One region of the Brevibacillus sp. RS1.1 genome, then DNA from elsewhere that is predicted to be linked to it. Evidence: riboswitches for the same ligand, from Rfam matches in the RefSeq annotation. Region 1 holds a riboswitch; each other region holds the start of a gene.
The links. Region 1 has a riboswitch for cyclic di-GMP ahead of HP570_RS10490 (GNAT family N-acetyltransferase). Riboswitches for the same ligand answer to the same signal wherever they lie in the genome.

Region 1 (4,216 bases):
CGATCCATCACCAAATAATCTCCCACTACGGGCAAGAGAGGCAGCCCGAAGCAAATAAACAACAGCTGCAATAAGAGAGGCGTCCCACGCATCACATATACATACGTATGCGCGAGCCAGGCCAGCGCCTTATTACTGCTCTTTGCCAGTAAGGTGATCAGAAAACCTAATGGAATGGAAAGCAGAATGGCGATGAGAAACAACAGCACCGTCATCTGCGCCCCTTCTAGCATGGGCTTCGTAATGGAGAGAATGTAGTCTACGCTCATCTTGGTATGCTCCTAATCCTGAAAATAAAAGCGTGGCTTCGCCAATCATGCGGCGAAGCCATCGCTGTTCTGCTTATTTCAATACACGATTTTCGCCGAACCATTTTTCCGATATTTTTGCAGCTGTACCATCCTGATTCATTGCATCCAGTGCTTTTTGCAGCTCTTTTTGCAATGCCTCGTTGCCTTTTTTGACGCCAATTCCATATTCCTCAGGAGACAGCGATTCTTCTAACTGCTTAAATGCTCCCGGCTCTTTTGCCATATAGTAATCGGCCACAATCTGGTCGATGACGACTGCTTCTACACGACCGATCTTCAAATCACTCAGTGCCAGTACGTTATCAGGGAACTCGGTAATCGATTGGACCTGATTTTTGATATCACTCGCATTAATCGCGTCAGCTGCGGAAGACAGCTTTTGCAAACCAATTGCTTTACCAGCCAAGTCTGACAGCTTGGTCAAGTTGCTATTTGCCTTCGTGACCACTACTTGTGCGTTTTTCAGATAAGGCTTGGTAAAGAGAACCTTCCCTTTTCTCTCATCTGTAATCGTATATCCATTCCAGATCAAGTCAATACGACCACTGTTTAGTTCAGACTCTTTTGCACTCCAGTCGATTGTTTGAAACTCAACTTGTTTTCCCATTTTTTCGCCAGCTGCACGTGCATAATCAATATCAAAACCGACTAGCTCATTTTTCTCATCCCGGAAACCCATCGGTGCAAACTTATCATCAATTCCGATAATCAGCTTATTTGCGTCAGCGCCAGTTTTTGCGCTGGAACAGCCCACTACCAACGAAACCACCGCACCCAACAACAATGACATCCATGCTATTTTCTTCATCGTGATGATCCCCCTCGTTTCCCTGCTCTATATTTTACTCTGATAAAGTGGTAATACGTTAACAAGGTATCATGATAGCATATTAGCAAGGAATAGTCGATACTTTAGTAAACAAAAGCACCTTAGAAATATACGCCAAATAATTGGGGAAAATGCCCGGCTACCTCCAACACGAAAAAGCCCTCCGCATTCAATGGAGAGCTTTTTCGTGTTGGAGCTATATACATCCGCTCCCTATCCTTACGCCTGATTGCACACTTTGATATATGAAACATTTCTCACGTTGATGACAACATCATCATACTGGAGCCATCCGTCGTTTTGATTAGCGACCATTTGAATGATCTCTTCCGGTTCCGTGGATTCGATGCTAATCGTTTCACCGCCTCCGGAAAAGTAGAATTGAATCACTTTTGCTTCCTTCATAATATCCCCTCCTATTCCTTCTAGTTATCGGATGGTTGGAAAATTTTTGTTACGGGTGATTTTTATGTATTCCTTTCAACTCCTGAGCAGCTACGTGCATTCAAACACCAAAAACTTTTTCAGAAGGTTTCTCTTTCATCAAACAGGGGAAAGTACCTTTATATAAAGTAAATTTAGATGGGCAACAGTTCACATTCGATATCCTTGGGGAAGGCAACAAAGCCGAATGGAGCCTACCGAAGTTTTAGACATTCTGCGTACCCTAACCTAACGCCTATGAATGAAGGACTAGTTGATATCACAAATGGTTTTTTGTTCGTCTATACTTTATGAACAATTAGTTTCTTTACCCTACCAAAACTTGACAAAGTATATCTTTTGTCTTATATTTTGCATGATTATGTCCAGCAAAATTCGACACACTTTTACAAGTTTTGCTAATAAATGCAAAAGGCAAAGTCATCGAAAGGTGGCGACGCAAAACCACGGGTCTACAGTCTTTGACCATGATAGCCGGGTTGCCATCATCTTGGAACAATTATTTTGATGTTGGTAGCTTCGGTTGTTCCATTTCGATGGAACGGCCTTTTTTTGTGTTTCGTTTTTTGAAAGGGGGATGAAAGCACTCTCATTTTTGCAACAGAATGGAAAAACATAACTTTTGGGACGTCAAACATACACAACACGGTAATCAGAAAACGATGGAGTGGAGAAGTTATGTACAAACAAGTAGAAACCGTACAAGAGTTAGCTAAATTTCATGAAATCAAAGAAACAGTATGGACAAGCATGGGCTTCGAGATGGAGTACGCGAAAGAAGGCTCCGCACAATTCCTCCTACTTGCCGATGATGGTGAAGCAGGTGGAACATTTGAAATGACGCCCTTTTCCAAATCAAGTGCTTATATAAAATCACTATTTCAGGATGTTGTTACAGAAGATATGAAAGTAATGGAGGTAGACAGTCTCGCTGTTTTGCCAAAATACCGTGGACAACTAGGGCAAAAAGGAATTTGCTTGATGATAGATTACGCTGAAAAGCATGGTTATACCCACGCAATCGGGGTAGCAGATCCAACTTTTTTTAAATTTATTAACACGAAGTATCAAGTAAAGGCGATTCAGACCAAAGATATCGTCTTTTACAAAGGGGCCGATGCCATTCCGACCCTCTTTCATCTAAAAGATGTCTATGACAATAAGCACGATCCGAAATATTCCTGGTACAATTCGTCGTCGTCCAATCAAGTAAAAGTCGAGGTAGGTGGGTAACATGGATAACATTGATCTATTGAGAAGAAGAAACAATTGGGTCGTAATCGTATTCGCAAGTATTATTACAGTTGTTCAGGTCTTAAACCTCTTTCTAGGCGTCTCGTACACATTCGTTTTCACAATACTGGGTATTTTGTATGGCGTGCTGGCACCTTTTACTTACATCTCCAATCGCCCGAGCTTCCGTGAAAAAGCAGCGCCCTTCATGAAGTTCTTCAACTTAGTCGTAATCGGGATCTTCATGTTCATTGTAGTTGGACTGGACCCGCATATGATCAATATCATGACCATTATGTTCTTTGTAGCCGTCATGGGGATTTATCAAGACCGACTCATCAATATTTTAACCATTGTATCGACATTAGGCATTGTCTCTTACTACTTCCTGACACAGAGAGAATTGATTTTCCATTCGACAAGCAATCTTGACCTGATGTACTTCCTGCTCACCTTCTGCTTCGTCTCTATCACGAGCATGATGCATGCTGTATTCAATAACAAACTGCAAGAGGAAAGTGAGCAACAAAAGCAAGAAGCGATTGCCTCGAAGGAATCGTTGCAACGTGTTCTCGATCAAATTAATGAATCTCTCACCTCTATGCAAGACTATCAAGAGAATTTGAACAAGGTAACAGATGGTGTAAATGTTCGCGCTGTCGAAACCGTCGCTTCCCTGCAAGACATTATGGAGTCCTTTACGGTCCAGACTAGCAATACGGATGAGCTGCGTCGGGAAATGAGCTCGACGAATCTGCAAGTTGAGGACATGACCCGCTCTGTTACAGAGATGCATGAGTACGTAGAATCGACCAAAGAAGCCACTAGCGAGAGTGGAAAACGCATTGGCAACATCGGCAATGACTTTGAACGATTCATCACGGACATCCAAGGTACGAACCAGCTGATTCAAGAGCTCAATAAAGAAACCGAATCGATTGGGAAAATCATTCAAACCATTTCCGATATTTCTGCACAAACCAACCTGTTGGCACTCAATGCCACGATTGAAGCGTCTCGGGCAGGTGAACACGGCCGAGGATTTGCTGTCGTAGCAGATGAAGTACGCAAGCTCGCTGAATCCTCCAAGCTATCCTCCGAGTCGATCTCGAGCTTGCTCATGACCATTCGTGAAAAAATGAAGCTCGTATCGGATATGATTTCCGAGTCACAGACGTCTTTTGAGAAAAATAGCGAGGGCATCCTCGAAGTACAAGAAATGTTCACCAATGTAGACAACTACATGCAAAACTTCGCAGATAAAACGAAGAACCTGCAAGAGTTCATCGTCCATGTTCACAGCATGATTCAGGAAGTTGGCGCAAAAGTAGAAGTCAACGCCGATATTACCGACAAGAACAAAGAGAGCCTGGAAGAAGTGCTTGTTCTCGTTTCTGAG
Region 2 (4,216 bases), on a different contig from region 1:
TTGATCGCGCTGGGCTGGATGGTGCGATTGCAGGGCATGTCGGGGATGGGAACTATCACGCCATCCTAATGATCGACCTGAATGACCCCGAAGAAGTTGCGCTTGCCGAGGAAGTAAATGCCCATCTGGTGGAGTACGCATTGAGTCGGGGAGGAACCTGCACCGGGGAACATGGTGTGGGTGTGGGGAAAATCAAATACCAGCGCAAGGAACATGGAGAAGCACTGGACGTCATGCAAGCCATGAAGCATGTGCTGGACCCGAACGGCATCTTGAATCCAGGAAAAATTTTCGGGAAATAACAGAGAGCCTGCATTCTGAACGTTTGTCGGAATGTGGGCTTTTTCTTTTGCGTAATGTGTCGAAGAGGAGAGGAGAAAGGATGATTATGCAGAATGTAGAAGATTGGTAACTGGTGCATTACATTCTGGTGTGGCAGGGAGGCAAAAATGAAGTCTATTGTTGAAATTGCCAAAAGTGCAGGTATCGAAGAACAGCATTTGGAGCTATACGGAAAATATAAAGCCAAACTATCAGATGAACTATGGGAGCAAGTGAAGGATCGCCCTGATGGCAAACTGATTCTTGTTACAGCGATGAACCCCAATCCGGCGGGAGCAGGCAAGACGCTCACGACGATTGGTCTGTCACAATCTTTAAATCATCTCGGGAAGAAAACAATGGCAGCACTTCGCGAGCCGTCCTTGGGTCCTTGCATGGGGATCAAAGGAGGCGCAACTGGAAGCGGCCAGGCACAAATTCTCCCTGCTGATGAAATTAACCTGCATTTTACAGGGGACATTCACGCGATTACAGCTGCACATAACTTGTTGGCAGCGATGATCGACAATCATATTTTCCATGGCAATCCGCGCGGACTCAATCCAAAGAAAATCGTCTGGAAACGAGCTATGGACATGAACGACCGCGCACTGCGAAACATCGTGGTTGGTCTGGGTGAGGGCAATGGAATGACGCGTGAGGATGGCTTCATGATTACGACAGCGTCGGAAATCATGGCGATCTTATGCTTGAGTGAGAATCTAGCAGACTTGCGCGAGCGGTTGAACCGTATCATTATTGGCTACGATTTCAATGATCAGCCTGTACGGGCAGAAGAAATCAACGCGGTTGATGCGATGTGCGTTCTCTTGAAGGAAGCTATCAAGCCCAATCTCGTACAGACAATCGAGGGAACCCCGGTCATCATTCACGGTGGACCTTTTGCCAATATCGCACATGGGTGCAGCAGTGTGATCGGAACCAAAATGGCCTTGAAGCTGGCAGATTACGTCGTAACAGAGGCTGGATTTGGTGCCGACTTGGGGGCCGAGAAGTTTTTTGACATCAAGTGCAGAAAAGCAGGTCTGACTCCATCGGCTGCTGTCGTGGTCATTACGGTTCGTTCGTTGAAATACAACGGCGGGGTAAAAGTACCTGACTTGGCAGTGGAGAACTTGTCTGCTCTGGAAAAAGGCTTCGAAAACGTCAAGCGACATCTGGAAAACTTACAGAAGTTCGGTGTGCCAGCAGTGGTGGCCATCAATCATTTTGCGACAGATACCCAAGCAGAGATTGATGCTGTCATTGCGCTGTGCCAAGCGGCTGGAGCCGAAGCAGCGCTCTCTAAAGTGTGGGCAGAAGGAGGAGCAGGCGGTGTCGAGCTGGCTGAAAAAGTAATTCGAGCAGCAGAGCTGCCTTCGTCCTTCCGATTCTTGTATGAGGAAGGCCTCAGCATTAAAGACAAGATTGAGACTGTCGTGAAAGAAGTATACCGTGGATCAGGAGTTGTCTTTTCGCCGTTGGCATTAAAAACGATGCAAAAGGTAGAAGAAATGGGCATGTCCCATCTGCCTGTGTGCATGGCGAAAACACCGTACTCTTTTACGGATCGCGCTGATCTGTTGGGGGCACCTGTAGACTTCACGATTCATGTGAGCGAAGTGCGCATATCAGCAGGAGCTGGTTTCATCGTGGCACTGACCGGAAGCTTGGTTACCATGCCAGGCCTCCCGAAAAAGCCGGCTGCGGAATCGTTATATGTAGACGAGGAAGGCCACGTGATTGGATTAAGCTAATCAAAAAGTGTGACAAAAAGCTGACAGCTGTAAAAGGTTGTCAGCTTTTTTTCCATTTTGAGGTTTATTCGCAGAAAGTTATGGGAAATGAAAGGTGAGATTGAAAAAAAGTGAACTTAATTGAAAAACAACAAGGAATGACAAAGGCAAACTTGCTGAAAGGCAGGGACGCAAAGCCACGGGTCTAAGGACGAAGGTTAAATGACTTTCGCAGCTAGGACAGCCGGGTTGCCATACCGTAGTCATGATGGGCTGTCGGTGGGCAGTCTTTTTTTTGTTGAAAAAAAGAGAAGGGAGAAGGGATTCGGTATGAAAAATAGTTTGAAGAATAAGCTAATTATCGTTTTGTGCCTGCTGTTGGTGATAAGTTTGGGTACGGTTTGCGGTGCAAGCTATTGGAGTGCTTCCAACCTTTTGGCAAACAGTCTGGACAAAGAAGCTGAGCTGTCAGCTAGCAATCTCTCGATTCGTATCGATGGTTTCTTTCAAGAGAAAATTGAGATTGTAAGAGCGATAGGAGGGTTGATGTCGGCAGATCAAAATGTCGAACAAGACCTGAAACTCATTCAAGAAGCCCAAAAGAAAAACCCCGAGTTTGAGACGTTCTTCTTTTCGCATGACTTAAGCGGTAAGAAAGTGATCAATTTCAAGGGTGAAGTGACCGACATCTCAGATCGTCCGCATATTAAGGAAGCCAGCAAAGGGGAAGGGAAGGTTGTTGTCTCTGAGCCAGTCGTTTCGAAGCGGACAGGGAATAACATCGTGACACTGGTCGTTCCATTGATGAAGGACAACCGTCAATACGGTTACATCGGTTCTACGATTCCAATCAATGAGATCCAAAAAAAGGTGTCTGAAGAGAAATTTGGCGAATTAGGTTACGCCTTTTTAGTAAGCAAAACAGGAACATTTATTTATCATCCGAATAGCGAGTACATTCTGAAGGAATCCATTCTCAATATGGGGATTCTTCAACTTCAGACTGCTTTTGAAGATATCAAGCAAGGGAATCATGGAATCGCCCAATACGAATACGAGAATACAGAGCGATTTGCTTCCTATGCGCCAACCAATTTGAACTGGGGGGTATACATCACTGCACCCGTAGCTGAGCTGCATGCGCCTGTCGATCAACTGTTAGTCCGATTGACGGTTATTTCCCTCATCGTATTGGGGCTTGGGGTTGTCCTCGTTTATTTCTTGGCTGTACGCATGGTGAAACCAATTGAGCGTCTGAATCACGCAGTAAATGTAGTGGCGCAGGGTAACTTGAAAGAGACCGTAACGGTTGACGGAAAAGACGAGATTGCGGTTCTGTCCCGTGACTTTAACCAGACGGTATCACACTTGAAAAATTTGATCGAAGACGTATCACTGTCGTCTGATCAAGTTCAGCGTTTTAGTCAGGAAGTATCCGAAGGTATTAAACAAGCAACGGAAAACATCAACCAAATCGGCTTGTCTATCGAACAGATTTCTGAGGGAGCAGAGGCGCAGGCATCCAGCTCGCAGGAAGTCGCATTGTCGATGACTGACATGGCAGCAGGCATCGTGAAAATCGCAGAGACGTCTGCACATGTTTCTGAGGCTGCCCAGATCGCAACAGAGCAGGCTGAGCAAGGGACTGCTGTGGTAGAGCAGGCAGTTCGCCAGATGGGAAGCATTGGGGAGGGAACTTCGAAGGCGACTGTAGCCATCGAGCAGCTCAACAATCGCTCCAAAGAAATCGAAGGCATTCTCGATACGATCAGTCAGTTGACCTCGCAAATCAATTTGCTTGCCTTGAACGCTTCGATTGAGGCAGCACGTGCTGGCGAGCATGGACGTGGGTTTGCTGTAGTTGCTGGTGAAGTGAAAAAACTGGCGAACCAATCCGAGGAATCCGCATCGAAAATTGCAATGCTGATCGGGGAAATCCAGCAGGATACTCATCACGCAGTAGAGGTTATGACCGAGGGGAACCAAAACGCACAGCAAGGTATCCAACTGGTCGAAGAGGTTCGCGAAATCTTCGAGCATATTTTGGAATCTTCCCGGAACGTTGCCGCGCACATTTTGGAAGTATCCGCAGCATCTGAGCAAATGTCAGCAGGCTCCCAACAGGTGAGTGCTTCTGTAGATGAAATGCATACCATTGC
Region 3 (4,216 bases), on a different contig from region 1:
CCGTGCGACGAGAGGAAAACCAAATAATTCCTTGGGAACCATCATCGCCTGCTTGGTGTTTTTTTGAATCGCGTTGGTGATCACATCTCCCTCCTGGAGTGGATCACCAGACTTTACCTGCAGGGAAAATGTTTGGGCAGGCACATTGCGCAATAGCTTTTCCGTGTCGTAGACCCCAATGGTAATGTCATCGTTGAGCAAATCATTTAAATAGGGAGCAACCTTGATGAAAGCCTCGAGAAGTTCTGCATTTTTCCCCTTTTCGGAGGCTTCTGTTTCGTTCCATCCTTCGTATCCGTTCATGACCCTCTTCACCTCTATCTTTTGCTAGCATTAGTACGGAAATTGACGCTTCTTGTGCTGAACCGAAATCCATTTTAGCGTAGTAAACTCTTCTAGGCTCCATTGACCATTCAAGCGTCCCAATCCGGAATGCTTTTCACCGCCGAACGCCACAATTGGTTCGTCATTGATCGTTCCATCGTTGATATGAATCATGCCGGTCTCAATGCGCTTGGCCATCTGGGCACCTCTCTCCAGATCGCGGGTATGAATCGCCCCGGACAATCCAAATGGTGTCTCGTTCGCCATACGAATTGCTTCTTCCTCGGAAGCAAACGACATGATGCAAACAGCCGGACCAAACAGCTCTTTCGATGCAATGGACATGTCTGTGGTCACTCCTGTCAAAACAATCGGCTCGACCACGTTTCCTTTTACTTCCCCTTTCAGTGCAGGAACGGCTCCTTCGCGTATCGCCTCATCGATCGTTGCCATCAGGTTGGCGACTTGCCGTTGATTGATGAGTGGACCGATTACCGTGTCTGGATCATTTGGGTCGCCTACCTTGAGACCAGATACTTTTTCCACATACAGATCGAGGAATTTATCGTATACATCTTGGTGAACCAGAACCCGGTTAGCCGACATGCAAATCTGACCTTGGTGGGTAAAGCGGCTGAATACCGCTGCATTGACGGCATACTGGAGATCCGCATCCTCCAAAACAATCAGGGCACTATTGCCACCTAGCTCCAAAATCGCCTTCTTGAAATGCTTCGCTGCCACTTGCGCGATATGGCTTCCTACTTGGCTAGAGCCTGTAAACGAAAGGATGCGCGGAATCGGGTGGGAGACAAACCCATCGCCAATTTCAGCAATATCCGTTACAACGACGTTGATCAAGCCTTTGGGCAGACCTACTTCTTCAAAAATTTTCGCGATGAGAGTCCCACCCGTGATTGGCGTGTGCTCATGCGGTTTGAGGACGACACCGTTGCCCGCGCCAAGAGCTGGAGCTACGGACTTCATCGACAGATAGAACGGGAAGTTGAACGGACTGATGACACCGACAACTCCTGCGGGAATCCGATACAAACGATTTTCCTTTCCGTCTACGGGAGAAGGGAGAATTTTTCCTTCCATACGTACAGGGAACGTAGCCGCCTCGCGAATAATATCCTTGACAAGCCCGATCTCAAAAAATGCCTTCAGTCGGGTTCCACCTAGTTCACGAATGATGATCTGAATGATTTCTTCTTCATGCTCTTCGATATAGCGAACTGCACGCTCCAACATTCGGGATTTGGTATAGGCATTCACTTCATCCCACTCTTTTTTCGCGTTGGCTGCCGCCTTGTAAGCCGCGTCGATATCCTCCAGATTTGCCATTTTGAATTCTGCGATGACTTCCCCGTTGTAAGGGTTGATATCTTGCAATGTCTTCGCGCCAAGTCCGTCGCGCCACTCCCCATTGATGTACTGCTTGTCCAGTGTTTGAAGGATTGACATGCTACAACCACTCCCTTTTGAAAAATAAAGAGGCCCCTTTCGCATGAAAGGAGCCGTCATACTAAAACAGCAAAATACACTGCTCGTTGGCAACCCGGCTGCCATCGTAACGTGTACATTAGGCCCGTGGCTTTGCGTCCCCACTTTTCAATGGGTTTGCCCATTCATAGCGAATGCTGATAAGATTTTGTCGAAAAAAGGAAAGATATGGAGAAACATACTTTGATTATAGTACTCCATTTCGAATAGTCAAACGTAAACATGTAAATATTTCGTGAAAGGAAAGAACAAATATCAAAAAGTCCGCATCGCTTGGATACGGACTCCTGATTTTTCTTCCTCATGATCACAATAACTTTTTGACATCCTTTACGCTCGTCGCGAGCATTTGCTCTACCGCGTTGGCGTCTCTTACGTGCTTGGTGATGCCTTCATTCAGCTCGTCCAGTAAGCCCTTTGCCTCACTTACCTGCTGGGACACATCGTCAGCAAAACGCTTTTGATGCGCGATGATTTCCATCACACCCGCCACTTCGACGTTCAGTACCTGGAAAGCGTTCGCGATCTGATCCGTCTTCTGTGCAGCATCCTTGCTGATGGAAAGTCCATTTTTGATCGCACTGCTGCTTTTTTCACTGTTGGACAATGCTTCTTTGATTTCTTCTTGAATCTTGCCGATCAATTCCGCAATCGTCTTGGTCGAGTTCGCTGTCATCTCTGCCAGCTTCCGTACTTCATCCGCTACGACAGCAAAGCCTCGGCCTTGTTCCCCCGCACGTGCAGCTTCTATCGCTGCATTCAGAGCGAGAAGGTTAGTCTGATTCGTAATATCGCTGATTACCTTGACAATACTCGTAATTTCCGAAGAACGCTCTTCCAAGAGGCTCATGGACTTGGACGTATGAACCGATTCTTTGTCGAGCAGGCTCATGACTTCCACAACGTCCGTCATAGCCTTATTGCCTTCATCTGCACGCGCTACCGATTGTTTGCAGATGTCTGTCAGGCGCTCTCCTCGAACCGACAACTGGCTCGCAGATTCATCATCCCGCTCATTAATGGCCTGGATATTCTCTACGGCACGCTTCATCCTCGTCACCAATCGCACCATTTGATCGGAATCGGCGTTCATTGCTTGGTCCGAAGCGAGGATTGCACCCATCTGTTCGTAAAGACCGCGAAGCTCATGTTTCCATGCGTCTTGCTGTCCTGCCATTGTGGTTGTGGCTGTCGTCGCTGCTGTCTCTTTTTCTGCCAGGCCTTTGTCTTTTTTCCAAAACATCCGCTTCCCTCTCCTTTGTACCCATCAATTGTCACCTCGGCGGCTATATACGCGGGACTCGATTATTCCCGGATGTTGTTTCGCCAAGCTCAGCAAGTTTTCCAAGAAATAATAGTGACCCTCCAAGAGCTCCACGTCTTTACGCTCAAAATGCTTCACCTGCAAATACTGCTGCATTTCCAAAGCATAGCGCTCCAGTTTATCGTGAAAATCGTTGGCACGAAGCATTTGCTCCACTTCTGGATATTCTGTTTTCAGGCGACTCAGCTCGCTGTATACACGCCCACCCTCCAGAATCATCTGGTAGGCCGTACGCTCGAGCGTAGCTGTTGTAGCTGCCTCCTGCTCCTCACGCTCCTCGCGCAAAGCTGCCAAGTACGTGATAAAATGGTAGACAGTTAAAAACAATGGTCCTAAAAATAGAATGATCCCTGCCTTGTACACATGCTGATTGGACAAATTGCTGATGAGCAGGAACAAGTGAAACAAGATCGCACCCAACCATACATAGATGATGATTTGGTGATTGATCTTCCCTGCCTTTTGGTGGCGTGAAAAGGCAAAGGTAAGTCCGAGCAGATAAAAGGCAAGCAACGTAAAGCTGGCAGAAAACAAAGCCATCTCCATATCGGTCAGCCAATCTGCATCGGCGGGTATTTCGATAAAGAATTCAAAAGCGAGCACCAGCAGTGAGAACAACAACCCCATGATCCAAAACCGGCTTACTTCCGAGTCATTCCTCCGCCGGGAGCGGTAGCGTTTTGCACGGGATCCTTCCATAATGCTCTCACCTCATTCTCTATGATTCGCCATGATTCTATCTTTTCCTTTCACATGGGGCCAAAATCTGACATCGGAGGCTGTTATGACAAAAAATTTACCAACACCATTTATCGAGCGCATGAAAACCTTGCTCGGACACGACTATGAGGCCTTCGTTTCCTCGTATGATCAGCCTGTGACACACGGCTTGCGAGTCAATCCGTTGAAGGTGGAGCGTGACGATTTTTTGAAAATCTCGCCGTTTGCTGTAGAAGCAGTCCCTTGGTGCGAAAACGGGTTTCGCTACAAAAAGCCTGCTCGTCCCGGCAAGCATCCTTTTCACTCCGCTGGCATGTATTATTTGCAGGAGCCAAGCGCGAT
Region 4 (4,216 bases), on a different contig from region 1:
GACTATCTGTGCCTGGCTCTGTCCATGTTCCACGCATTTTACGCATGTCTTCAGGAGACAGATCGTCTACGTAAGCCAGACCTTTTTTAATCAACAGCACCGCTCGGTTGTACATCTCTTCAAAGTAATCAGATGCAAAAAACAACCCGTCCCATTCGAAGCCAAGCCATTGAACGTCCCTTTTGATGGCTTCTACGTATTCGATGTCTTCCTTCACCGGGTTCGTATCGTCAAAACGCAGGTTGGCCTTGCCGGAGAATTCTCGTGCCAACTCAAAGTTGAGGCAGATTGCTTTTGCATGTCCAATATGGAGATACCCGTTCGGTTCTGGGGGAAAGCGGGTAATGATTTCCTTTACTTTGCCCTCTTGCAAGTCATCAATCATGATATTGCGGATAAAATTGGATGCCGCTACCTTGTTTTCCAATGAAATCAACCTTTCACTTCACCTTTACACTCCATAATACTGATTCTCTTCCCAGAGTTCAACAAAATCGGGTCGTTGACCGACCCGCTCACGTCTCCCATTGCTGCCCCGTTTGCCATTGTGACCTGCAATACAGGTGAATAACAGAATCAATGGCTAAGCGCTGCTCCGTAATCCCACGAATCGTTTCGAGATGCTTCGAGGGAATCAGATGCAGCAAAGGCTGTTCAACATGATTGAACCGTTGGAATGCTTCCGCTGCAATCCGATCCCACTGCGGGTAATACCGAAGCAAATCATCGGGCATTACACGGGAGCGGTCCGTGTCGGACTCGGGCAAACACTCAAAAGGTTCATCCAAATTTAACGTTCCATAATCATCAGTTAGCTCTTCGCCCGGAAAAATATCCCGTGCAGCCAATTCCATATCATACATGGTCGGCACACAATTCGCATGAAAGCTGTGGTTCACGTACCTTGCCTTATCCCAACAAAGAATATACTTTCCGAACTGGTTCTTAAACGAATATTTTTGTACGTCCTGTTTTCGTAATGAGTCAAGTCTTTCCACAAATGCAGGGTCCAATACTTGGTCCAAATCATCCTGTGCCCATACAATCGTTCCTTTTGGGATAAACCTTGTCGCAAACACACCGTACCCGATCTCATCGTTGATATAGCGCAATTCTGTATCGGGATGCATCATGGTCTTTGTTTCACTCCTTGGCAAATGTGCCTTTTTATCATCATAAGCAGCTTTGCCCCAGGAGGTGTGTGAATATCTGTCGAAAAATACATAGCATTCCTAACTATTTTTCCGGATTAAAATATTTTTCTTATTTACCACAAATGGTAAATAGTCTATATTATTGGCAAACGGAGTTTTAGGAACATTTTCCCACAACGATTGAATCAGTATATGTGTCATTTTATGCTTCACCCATTGATATCGAAACGGCATACCCGGGGAAATCCGGCGACGCAAAGCTACAGGGGCTACCTCCGCAACAGCGGACACGCTTGCCAGCTACCGAAGTATTGATGTAGGACGCGACCAATGATCCTATATCATTGGTCTTTTTTTGCGCTCATAATGTCTATTTTTGTCTACTTTTGTATGTTTGTGTATTTTTAACTTTTAAAGGAGGTGAGGCAACAGCGGATAGCCGGTTTAATGAATCATTATTCTTTTCATCATGAAGGAGGTTTCATAGGAATGTCATTCTGGAAGAAACTCTCGACCGTCGCGCTGACTGCTGTCATCGGGGTATCAACATTCTCTGGAGCACAAGCTGCTAACCGTCCAACATCGATGTCACCGAACGCAATGGTGACGACTCCTCACTATCTGGCTACGGCTGCGGCCCTGAAAACATTGGAAGACGGTGGAAATGCAGTAGATGCTGCTATTACAGCCGCTTCCACCTTAGCTGTTGTCTATCCTCATTACACAACCATTGGCGGAGATAACTTCTGGCTCATCTACAATGCCAAAACAAAAGAGCTGAAGGCGCTGAACGGCAGTGGGCGCGCAGGCGAAAAGGCAACCATCGACTATTACAAAGGCAAAGGCTACGAAAAAATCCCGTCCCGCGGTTATGAATCAGCAAACACTGTCCCTGGTGTCGTCTCCGGCTGGTGGGAGGCGTACAACTACGCCCATAAAAGCATGGGCAACAATAAGCTTCAATGGAACAGACTGCTGGAGCCTGCCATTGGATACGCCGAGAACGGATATCCCGTCTCCCCCAACCAAGTATATTGGACAAAATACGCGACAGATCCAACTGACAATGACTTGAAGAATCTTCAACGTTTTGATGGCTTCCGCAAAACATTCCTGAAGCCCAACGGCGATCCTTATGCAGCAGGCGAAATTCTCAAACAAAAGGATCTTGCCAATACTTTGCGAATCATTGCGAAAAAAGGCGCTGACGGTTTTTATAAAGGAGAAGTTGCTAAAAAAATCGTAGCAGACATGAAAGCCAACGGCGGATTGCTCACGTTGAAAGATTTTGAAAAGCATACCTCCACTTGGGCAGATCCCATTACGGTAGACTACCGTGGCTACAAAGCGTATAACGTTCCACCTAACTCCCAAGGCATGGCATCGCTCTCTATTCTTAATGTTTTGAATAACTTTGACCTCAAGAGCATGGGTGAAGGAACACCCGATTACTACCACACGATTGTGGAAGCTACCAAACAGGCTTTCGCTGACCGCGACAAATGGCTGACTGACCCTGCCTTTGCGGATATCCCTGTGGATGAGCTGTTGTCCAAGCAGCACGGGAAGGATTTAGCTGCGCGCATTGATATGAAGCAAGCAGCCAAATCCGTAGAACCGCTTGATCCAAAAGGCGATACAACCTGGTTCGGGATCGTCGACAAAGATGGAAATGCCGTGTCCATCATTCAGAGTCACTACTTTGACTGGGGTTCTGGCATCGTAGCGAAAGATACGGGTGTCCTTTTACAAAACCGCGGAAGCTACTTCTCTCTGGATTCCAAACACATCAATCACTTGGAACCAGGAAAACGCACCTTCCACACCATTAACCCAGCTATGCTCTTTAAAGGGGACAAGCCTTATCTTCTTTACGGAACACAAGGGGGAGAAGGTCAGCCGCAAACGCAAGCCGCTCTCGTCACACGCATCGTCGACTTTGGTTTCAGCGTGCAAGACGCAATCGAAGCGCCAAGATGGCTGCATGGGCGCAACTGGGGATCTGCTTCCAACAATCTCAAGGTGGAAAGCCGCATCCCTCAAGAAGTCCTGGACGAGCTCATTAAACGTGGGCATCCAGTCGAAAAGCTTGAAGCAGCCTATACCGATGCGATGGGACAGTCCGGCGCAATCCTGATTGACCCGCAAACCAATGTAAAATTTGGCGGTGCTGACCCTCGCGGTGAAGGCGCAGCAATGGGCTATTAATATTTTGTCAGACTGCTGAGCTCATCTCAGCAGTCTGACTGTTTCTATTTCGCATTCACGGATTAGGAGTGGACAAACCTATGTTTTTGTTCAACAAGCTCAGGAACAAAATGATTCTTTGGTTTCTCGTCGTGGCTGTCATTCCACTTACTGCCGTTTCGTTGTTTATCACGAACAGCTTTTCATCCATTCTCATTGATAAACAAAAATCATCCTATGTTGACCTTACTTCCAGTACAGCCATAGCTATGGATCAATATCTGGACCGGCGTATGACAGAAATTCAAGTTTTAGCCCGCACCTCGGATATTCAATCCGATGATGCAGCAGCAAAAAATGAATTCATTCGCAAGTTTACCGAGGAAATGAAGCTGTATGACGGAAATACGTTTATCGCAAGCGATGGAAAAGTAACGGCTGATACGTTCCCCAAAAGCGTTGGAATCAATCTTGGCGAGCGCCAATTCTTCAAAGACGGTATGCAGGACAAGCCCAGCTTCTCCGATGTTCTTGTTGCGAAGACAACCGGCAATCGCTCTATCATCGTCGCTTCCCCTGTAAAAGGGAAAAACAACGAGAAGCTTGGTGTCTTGACCGGGCTCGTCAATGTAGATGACTTCACAGCTACCTTTCTCAAAGATTTGAAAGTAGGCAACGATGGTTATCCGATTCTCGTTGATAACAAGGATCAAATTCAATACCATCCTACCCAGGATCTGATCGGCAAACCGCTTGCGGAATCCGGTCTGCCGCAATCATTAATGGAAATCCTGAAATCAGGAAAAACGGAAAAGGGCTCATACAGCTACTCGGACAATGGTAAGGAATACGTTGTCACCTACTCCCCGATTCCC

Region 2: it holds a riboswitch for cyclic di-GMP, as region 1 does, so the genes downstream of both, HP570_RS15920 (methyl-accepting chemotaxis protein) here and HP570_RS10490 (GNAT family N-acetyltransferase) in region 1, are expected to answer to the same signal.
Region 3: it holds a riboswitch for cyclic di-GMP, as region 1 does, so the genes downstream of both, yfmT (benzaldehyde dehydrogenase) here and HP570_RS10490 (GNAT family N-acetyltransferase) in region 1, are expected to answer to the same signal.
Region 4: it holds a riboswitch for cyclic di-GMP, as region 1 does, so the genes downstream of both, ggt (gamma-glutamyltransferase) here and HP570_RS10490 (GNAT family N-acetyltransferase) in region 1, are expected to answer to the same signal.

Annotation. Positions count from the first base shown of each region.
Region 1 covers NZ_JABSVA010000002.1:1,042,267-1,046,482, forward strand. The annotation lists gene HP570_RS10475 (amino acid ABC transporter permease) at 1-269, opposite strand, end outside; gene HP570_RS10480 (amino acid ABC transporter substrate-binding protein) at 343-1,119, opposite strand; gene HP570_RS10485 (hypothetical protein) at 1,360-1,545, opposite strand; cyclic di-GMP riboswitch class I at 1,988-2,071, shown strand; gene HP570_RS10490 (GNAT family N-acetyltransferase) at 2,263-2,817, shown strand; gene HP570_RS10495 (methyl-accepting chemotaxis protein) at 2,819-4,216, shown strand, end outside.
Region 2 covers NZ_JABSVA010000004.1:339,496-343,711, reverse strand. The annotation lists gene HP570_RS15930 (FAD-binding oxidoreductase) at 1-302, shown strand, start outside; gene HP570_RS15925 (formate--tetrahydrofolate ligase) at 450-2,078, shown strand; cyclic di-GMP riboswitch class I at 2,214-2,314, shown strand; gene HP570_RS15920 (methyl-accepting chemotaxis protein) at 2,388-4,216, shown strand, end outside.
Region 3 covers NZ_JABSVA010000007.1:82,345-86,560, forward strand. The annotation lists gene HP570_RS21255 (methyl-accepting chemotaxis protein) at 1-303, opposite strand, end outside; gene yfmT (benzaldehyde dehydrogenase) at 334-1,791, opposite strand; cyclic di-GMP riboswitch class I at 1,877-1,962, opposite strand; gene HP570_RS21265 (methyl-accepting chemotaxis protein) at 2,138-3,073, opposite strand; gene HP570_RS21270 (hypothetical protein) at 3,098-3,853, opposite strand; gene HP570_RS21275 (RsmB/NOP family class I SAM-dependent RNA methyltransferase) at 3,939-4,216, shown strand, end outside.
Region 4 covers NZ_JABSVA010000004.1:244,630-248,845, forward strand. The annotation lists gene HP570_RS15455 (glutamine--tRNA ligase/YqeY domain fusion protein) at 1-436, opposite strand, end outside; gene HP570_RS15460 (SET domain-containing protein) at 516-1,133, opposite strand; cyclic di-GMP riboswitch class I at 1,374-1,462, shown strand; gene ggt (gamma-glutamyltransferase) at 1,644-3,362, shown strand; gene HP570_RS15470 (methyl-accepting chemotaxis protein) at 3,443-4,216, shown strand, end outside.